Regions from separate parts of the Bradyrhizobium sp. FW305-F6 genome, predicted to be linked through region 1. Evidence: riboswitches for the same ligand, from Rfam matches in the RefSeq annotation. Region 1 holds a riboswitch; the other holds the start of a gene.
What was found. Region 1 has a riboswitch for glycine ahead of AC3WLX_RS21300 (D-amino acid dehydrogenase). Riboswitches for the same ligand answer to the same signal wherever they lie in the genome.

Region 1 (3,405 bases):
GGGCACCGCGGCGTTGCGTAGCGCATGGCGCATCATCACGGCAACCTCGTTGATGCCCTTCGCGCGCGCCGTTCGCACGTAGTCTTCACCGAGCACGTCGAGCATCGCCGCGCGCGTCATGCGCGCGATCAGTGCGATGTAGATGAAGGAGAGCGCGCAGGTCGGCAGGATTATGCGCTCGAAGAACGGACCGAAGCCGTTGAAGATGCTGCGGAAGCCCTGCACCGGCACCCAGCGCAACTCGATCGCGAAGATCTGGATCAGCACATAGCCGACCACGAATACCGGCACCGAGAAGCCGAGCACGGACAGGCCCATGACAAAACGGTCGATCCAGGTGCCGTGCTTCCAGGCGGCGATCACCCCCAGGGGAACCGCGACGATCACGGCGAGGACGATGGTGCACAGCGCGATCGAGATCGACGGCTCGACGCGCTGGCCGATCATCTTGATGACCGGCAGGTTGGAGATCAGCGACGTCCCGAGGTCGCCGTGCAGCAGCTTGTTCACCCAGGTGATGAACTGCACGATCAGGGGCTCGTTGAGGCCGAGCGAGTCGCGGATGCGTTCGAGCCGCTCGGGCGTGGCGTTGTCGCCGGCCAGAATCGCGGCGGGATCGCCCGGCGTCAGCCGCAGCAGCAGGAACACGAACAGCGCGACGACGCCCATCACGGGCACCGCGGCCAGAACGCGGCGAATAAGATAACCCAGCATGCACCTATCTCCGGCTAAGTAACGTGGGGGGCCTCGAGGCGCCCGTGAACTCTGTCGTGTCTATCATGCCTGTCACTTGGGCTGAAAAGGCCGTCCGGAGACGCCGTCCTCTTGGGGCAAATTGTGTGCCAAGGCCAGCGCTGTCGCAAGAGGCAGGCATGTCTCCGGTTGGCCACTCAGGATGCATGCCGCAGCTCGCGCTCAACCCCAAGTGAGGCAACGGTCGGCGGTGCGTTGAGCCCGCGCCAGCCGTCGATGGTCCCGGCGATCATCTGCGCGGTCGCCGCGGACAAGGTCCAGCCGAGATGACCGTGCCCGGTGTTGAAGAACACGCCCGGCATCCGTCCTGCGCGCACCACCGGCATCATGTTCGGCATCATCGGGCGCAACCCGGCCCAGGGCACGACGCGCGACGTTTCGACGGCTGGGAAGTTGCTGCGCACCCAGTCGATCAGCGGCTGCACGCGGTCGGCGCGGATGTCGCGATTGAAGTCGTTGAACTCGGCCGTGCCGGCCACGCGGAAGCGATCCGCGCCGAGCCGGCTGGTGACGATCTTGGCGGCCTCGTCGAGCAGGCTCACCGTTGGGGTGGCATTGCGGCTTTCGGCGGTGTCGAGCTGCACGGTGATCGAATAGCCCTTCACCGGATAGACGTTGACGCGCTCGCCGAGCAGGGCGGCGAAGTGACGGCTGGCAACCCCGGCGCAGACCACGACACCGTCCGCCTTCAGCATGCCGCGCGCGGCGGCATCGCTCGCGGAAAGATCGGCCCAGCCGAGCACGAAGCCGCTGCCGGCAGGCGCGATCGAATCGATGCCGGCTTCGTGGATGAAGGTTGCGCCCCGCCGCTTGCAGGCGTCCGCCAGCCCGCGGGTGAACTTGTGGATGTCGCCGGTCGCATCCGACGGCGTGTAGAAGCCGCCATAATAGTCTTTGCGCAGCGTCGGCTCGATGCTGCGGATTTCCTCCGGCGTCACAGGGCGGCGGTCGAGACCGCCTTCCTGCAGCAGCGCGTTGACGCGCAGGCCGGATTCGAACCCGGCCTTGTCGCGATAGATGTGAAGGATGCCGCGGCGCTCGAGATCGAAGTCGATGCCCTCGCGCGTCGCAAGGTCGAACAGATACTTGCGGGCTTCGATCGCGAGCCGTGTGGTCTCGATCGTGTTGGCGCGGTAGTTGCCGATGTTGGCGACGAACTCGCTCATCCACGAATATTTGTGCCAGTTCGGCCGCGGATTCATCAGCAGCGGCGCGTCGCGCCGGAACATCCAGCGCAAGCCCTTCAGGATCGTCGCGGTGCTGTTCCAGACTTCGGCGTTCGATGCGGAGAGCTGTCCGCCATTGGCGAAGGACGTCTCCATCGCGGCGTAACGGTGCTTGTCCAGCACCGTCACCTTGTAGCCGCGTTCGAGCAGGGCATAGGCGGTCGTGACGCCGGTGATGCCGGCGCCGATGATGGCGATATGAGTCATGACGTGGTTCGGGGCTCCCGTGTTTAGAGTCGGCTAACCGCCGGCCAAAGGCCGTTGGCGGCGCCCCATCTGTCACGGTTACCTGAGAGCTTGACCCGCCGCGGATTGCGCAGCGGATTATCCCCTTCGGTGGACGTCACGATTGCATGCAATCGCGCCGCCTCTCTCCAGATCGTCCTGACGATACGGTCCTTTTGCCTGAGAGTTTCCGGGGCGGTTGCTCCGTCGGCGCCGCAATGAAGGCTGACAGCCTTCGTTGCGATCTCTCCCGCGTCGTCGCGTGGACGGCCGAGCAGTACGACACGCCTCATTTTTGGACAAGGCTAAATTTAAACCGCCACTGCCGCCGTATTGTGCAGTGCAATGTTGATTCAACTTATTCCAGCGTCGCCAGCAATCCCGCCATCAAGCGGCCGCGCTCGACCAGGCTGTCGACCTCGATGAACTCTTCGAGCGTGTGGCCATTGCCGCCGCGCACACCGAGGCCGTCGAGGGTGGGGATTCCCATCGCGCCGGTGAAGTTGCCGTCCGAGCCGCCGCCGGAGCTTGCATGCGGCAATTCCATGCCGAGAGATTTGGCAATGCCGCGGGCCTGTTCATAGAGCGCCATGGTGCCGGCATCGGGCTCCCAGACCGGCCGCGTCACGCCGCGCGTGACCTTGAAGGTGACGTCGTTGCTGGTGCCGGACAGCGCCAGCATCCGTTCGACGCCGCGGTCGAGATCGGCCTGGCGCTTGGCCATGGAGAGCGCTTCGCCGGTCGCCGTGGTGGCAACGCAATTGACCCATTGGCCGCCATGGACCACGCCGACCGAGAAGGTGCAGTCCTCGGTCGTCATCGCGTCGATTGCGAGGATCTGGCGCGCCATCTCGCGGATCGCCGAGCGTCCCGCCGACAACGTCGCGCCGGCGTGGCTCGGCCGGCCCGTCGCCTCGAGATTGAAGCGCGCGATGGCGTAGCGCCCGGTGGTGACGCCGTTGTCGGCGCGGCCGGGCTCAGGCACCAGCACATACTTGTTGCGCGCGGCTTCCGCCTCGATGATGTCGCGTGTGGAGGGCGTGCCGACTTCCTCGTCCGGCGTGAACAGCACGGTGATCGGCAGCGGCGTCGTGAAAGAGGCGCGCGCCAGCTGCCGGATGGCTTCCAGGGAGAGGTAGTTGCCGCCCTTCATGTCGTAGATGCCGGGGCCGTAGCACTTGTTGCCCTCGCGCCGCCATTT
Region 2 (3,405 bases), 150 kb from region 1:
CGTAGCCGCGGCCCTCGTTCGAGGGCAGCACGCCGTCCGAGACCAGGAAGGCCGAGGAGCGTAAGTGGTCGGCAATGACGCGGAACGAGGCGACGGTCTGCTCGGTCGGGCCGCTGCCGAGCGCGGACGCGGTCGCGTCGATCAGGTTCTTGAACAGGTCGGTCTCGAATACGCTCTCGACGCCCTGGAGGATGCAGGCCATGCGCTCCAGGCCCATGCCGGTGTCGATCGAGGGACGCGGCAAGCCGACGCGCTCCTCCTTCGTCACCTGCTCGTATTGCATGAACACGAGATTCCAGAATTCGAGGAAGCGGTCGCCGTCCTCTTCCGGCGAGCCCGGAGGCCCGCCCCAGATGTGCTCGCCGCGGTCGATGAATATCTCCGAGCACGGGCCGCACGGACCGGTGTCGCCCATCGCCCAGAAATTGTCCGAGGTCGGGATGCGGATGATGCGATCGTCGGAGAAGCCGGCGATCTTCTTCCACAGCCCCGCCGCCTCGTCGTCGGTGTGATAGACCGTGACCAGCAGCTTGTCCTTCTTCAGGCCGAACTCGGTCGTGATCAGCTTCCAGGCGAGCTCGATCGCGCGCTCCTTAAAGTAATCGCCGAACGAGAAATTGCCGAGCATCTCGAAGAAGGTGAGATGGCGCGCGGTGTAGCCGACATTGTCGAGGTCATTGTGCTTGCCGCCGGCGCGCACGCATTTCTGCGAAGTGGTGGCGCGCTGATAGGGCCGCTTCTCGACGCCGGTGAAGACGTTCTTGAACTGCACCATGCCGGCATTGGTGAACATCAGCGTCGGGTCGTTGCGCGGCACGAGTGGCGAGGACGCCACGATCTCGTGGCCGTTCTCGGCAAAGAAGTTCAGAAAGGTCGACCTGATCTCGTTGACGCCGCTCATGTTCATCCAATCGGGTGTGCTTGGACCCGCTGTCCTGCCGTCCGAACCGGAACGTTAAGGCTGATATCTGCGGGCCAATGCGCTTTTAGACAAGGCCAGCTTTCCTGTCCAGAAACTGTGCAGACAGATCAGAGGGTTGCCGCAGCAGCGCAATCCCGTTGAAAGGCGCCAGTGCCGCGTTGACAGGCTTGGCTCCCCTGTGATCTGTACCCATCTGTATCGTACGGCCACGTCGGGAGAGACCGGCTTTAGGCAGCCGGCGCCGAAGGAGCAACCGCCCCGGAAACTCTCAGGCAAAAGGACCGCGTGGCTTTGACAGCATCTGGAAAGAGGCGCCGACGGGCTTAAGACCCGGACTGCGTCCGCCGACGGGATAATACTCTCAGGCACAGCGACAGATGGGGCTTCGACTGGTGTCCATCGGGGAATCGTCCCCGGGGAACCGCCGAGGGTCCCATGATGCCAGCGCACGACCAAGCCGCCCTGAAACGTACGCCGCTCTACGAGCTCCATGTATCCCTGGGCGGCAAGATGGTCCCGTTCGCGGGCTACGACATGCCCGTGCAGTACCCCGCGGGCGTGCTGAAGGAGCACCTCCATACCCGCTCCAAGGCCGGCCTGTTCGACGTCTCCCATATGGGCCAGCTCCGCTTGCTGCCGAAATCCGGCAAGTGCGAGGACGCCGCCCGCGCGCTGGAGCGGCTGGTGCCGCAGGACATCGTTGCGATCGCGCCGGGACGGCAGCGCTACGCCCAGTTCACCAATGCCGAGGGCGGCATTCTCGACGACCTCATGGTCGCCAATTTCGGCGATCACCTGTTCCTGGTCGTCAACGCCGCCTGCAAGGACGCTGACGAGGCGCATCTGCGCGCGAATCTGTCCGGCGACTGCATCATCGAGCCCCTCGCCGACCGCGCCCTGCTCGCGCTGCAGGGGCCGAAGGCGGAAGCCGTGCTGGCGAAATTCTGTGCAGAGGCCGCGGCCATGACGTTCATGGATGCCGGCCCGCACGAGGTCGCCGGTATCAAATGCTTCGTCTCGCGCTCCGGCTACACCGGCGAGGACGGGTTCGAGATCTCCGCTCCATCAGGCGACGCCACACACCTCGCCAAGCTGCTGCTGGACGATCCGGACGTGCTGCCGATCGGTCTCGGGGCTCGCGACAGCCTGCGGCTGGAAGCGGGGCTCTGCCTCTACGGCCACGACATCGACACCGCGACCACGCCGGTCGAGGCCGCGCTGGAATGGTCGGTGCAGAAGAGCCGCCGCTCCGGCGGGATGCGCGCCGGCGGCTTCCCCGGTGCCGAGAAGATCCTTGCCCATTTCGACGGCGGCGCGCCGCGCCGCCGCGTCGGCCTGCGCGCCGAGGGCCGCGCGCCGGTGCGCGAAGGCGCACCGCTGTTTGCGAACGAGACCGGCGGCGAGCCGATCGGACAGGTCACATCGGGCGGCTTCGGCCCCAGCCTGAACGCGCCGGTCGCGATGGGCTACGTGCCCACCGCATCGAGCGCGCTGGGCACCAAGCTGTTCGCCGAGGTGCGCGGCCAACGATTGCCGGTCGCGGTCGCCGCCATGCCCTTCGTGAAGAACACCTACAAACGCTGAGGACCCCACGATGACCACCACGCTGTACACCTCTGATCACGAATGGTTGGCGATCGACGGCGATGTCGCCACCGTCGGCATCACCGACTACGCCCAGCAGCAGCTCGGCGACGTCGTGTTCGTCGACCTGCCCAAGGTCGGCCGGAGCTTGAAGAAGGCCGAAGCCGCCGCGGTCGTCGAGTCCGTCAAGGCGGCGTCCGACGTCTACGCGCCCGTGACCGGCGAAGTGCTCGAGACCAATGCCGAGCTCGTGGCCGAGCCGGCGCTGGTGAACTCGGACGCGCAAGGCAAGGCCTGGTTCTTCAAGATCAGGATCGCCGACAAAAGCGAGCTCGGCGGCCTGATGGATGAGGCTGCGTACAAGGCACACACGGCGTGAGATGACGCGCGATCTTTCCACATCGTCATGGCCGGGCTTGTCCCTGCCATCCACGTCTCTCTCACGGCACGAAGAACGTGGATGCCCGGGACATAGGCGAGCGAAGCGACGCCGTCCTTCAGACGGCTACGCCCGGGCATGACGGCGAAGACATATGACTTTTAGCGAGGACCCAATGATGACCGCGCACCGCAAGACCAACGGCGACACCGCCGCCTCCTTCGTCCGCCGCCACATCGGCCCCTCCGCGCGCGATGTCACCGCGATGCTCGAGACCGTCGGCGCTAGAAGCGTGGACGCGCTCATGGCGGAGACGCTGCCGGCTTCGATCCGGCAGGCGGCCCCGCTCGACCTCGGCAAGCCGCTCAGCGAGACCGAGGCGATCGCGCACATGACCGAGCTTGCGCGTCAGAACCAGGTGTTCACCTCGCTGATCGGCCAAGGCTATTCCGGCACGATCCTGCCCGCGGTGATCCAGCGCAACATCCTGGAGAACCCGGCCTGGTACACCGCCTACACG

Region 2: it holds a riboswitch for glycine, as region 1 does, so the genes downstream of both, gcvT (glycine cleavage system aminomethyltransferase GcvT) here and AC3WLX_RS21300 (D-amino acid dehydrogenase) in region 1, are expected to answer to the same signal.

The regions. Positions count from the first base shown of each region.
Region 1 covers NZ_JBYSYD010000003.1:197,266-200,670, forward strand. Annotated here, with positions in the region: gene AC3WLX_RS21295 (ABC transporter permease) at 1-714, opposite strand, end outside; gene AC3WLX_RS21300 (D-amino acid dehydrogenase) at 891-2,186, opposite strand; glycine riboswitch at 2,254-2,359, opposite strand; glycine riboswitch at 2,363-2,467, opposite strand; gene AC3WLX_RS21305 (M20/M25/M40 family metallo-hydrolase) at 2,563-3,405, opposite strand, start outside.
Region 2 covers NZ_JBYSYD010000003.1:51,526-54,930, reverse strand. Annotated here, with positions in the region: gene alaS (alanine--tRNA ligase) at 1-901, opposite strand, end outside; glycine riboswitch at 1,125-1,215, shown strand; gene gcvT (glycine cleavage system aminomethyltransferase GcvT) at 1,358-2,506, shown strand; gene gcvH (glycine cleavage system protein GcvH) at 2,517-2,885, shown strand; gene gcvP (aminomethyl-transferring glycine dehydrogenase) at 3,064-3,405, shown strand, end outside.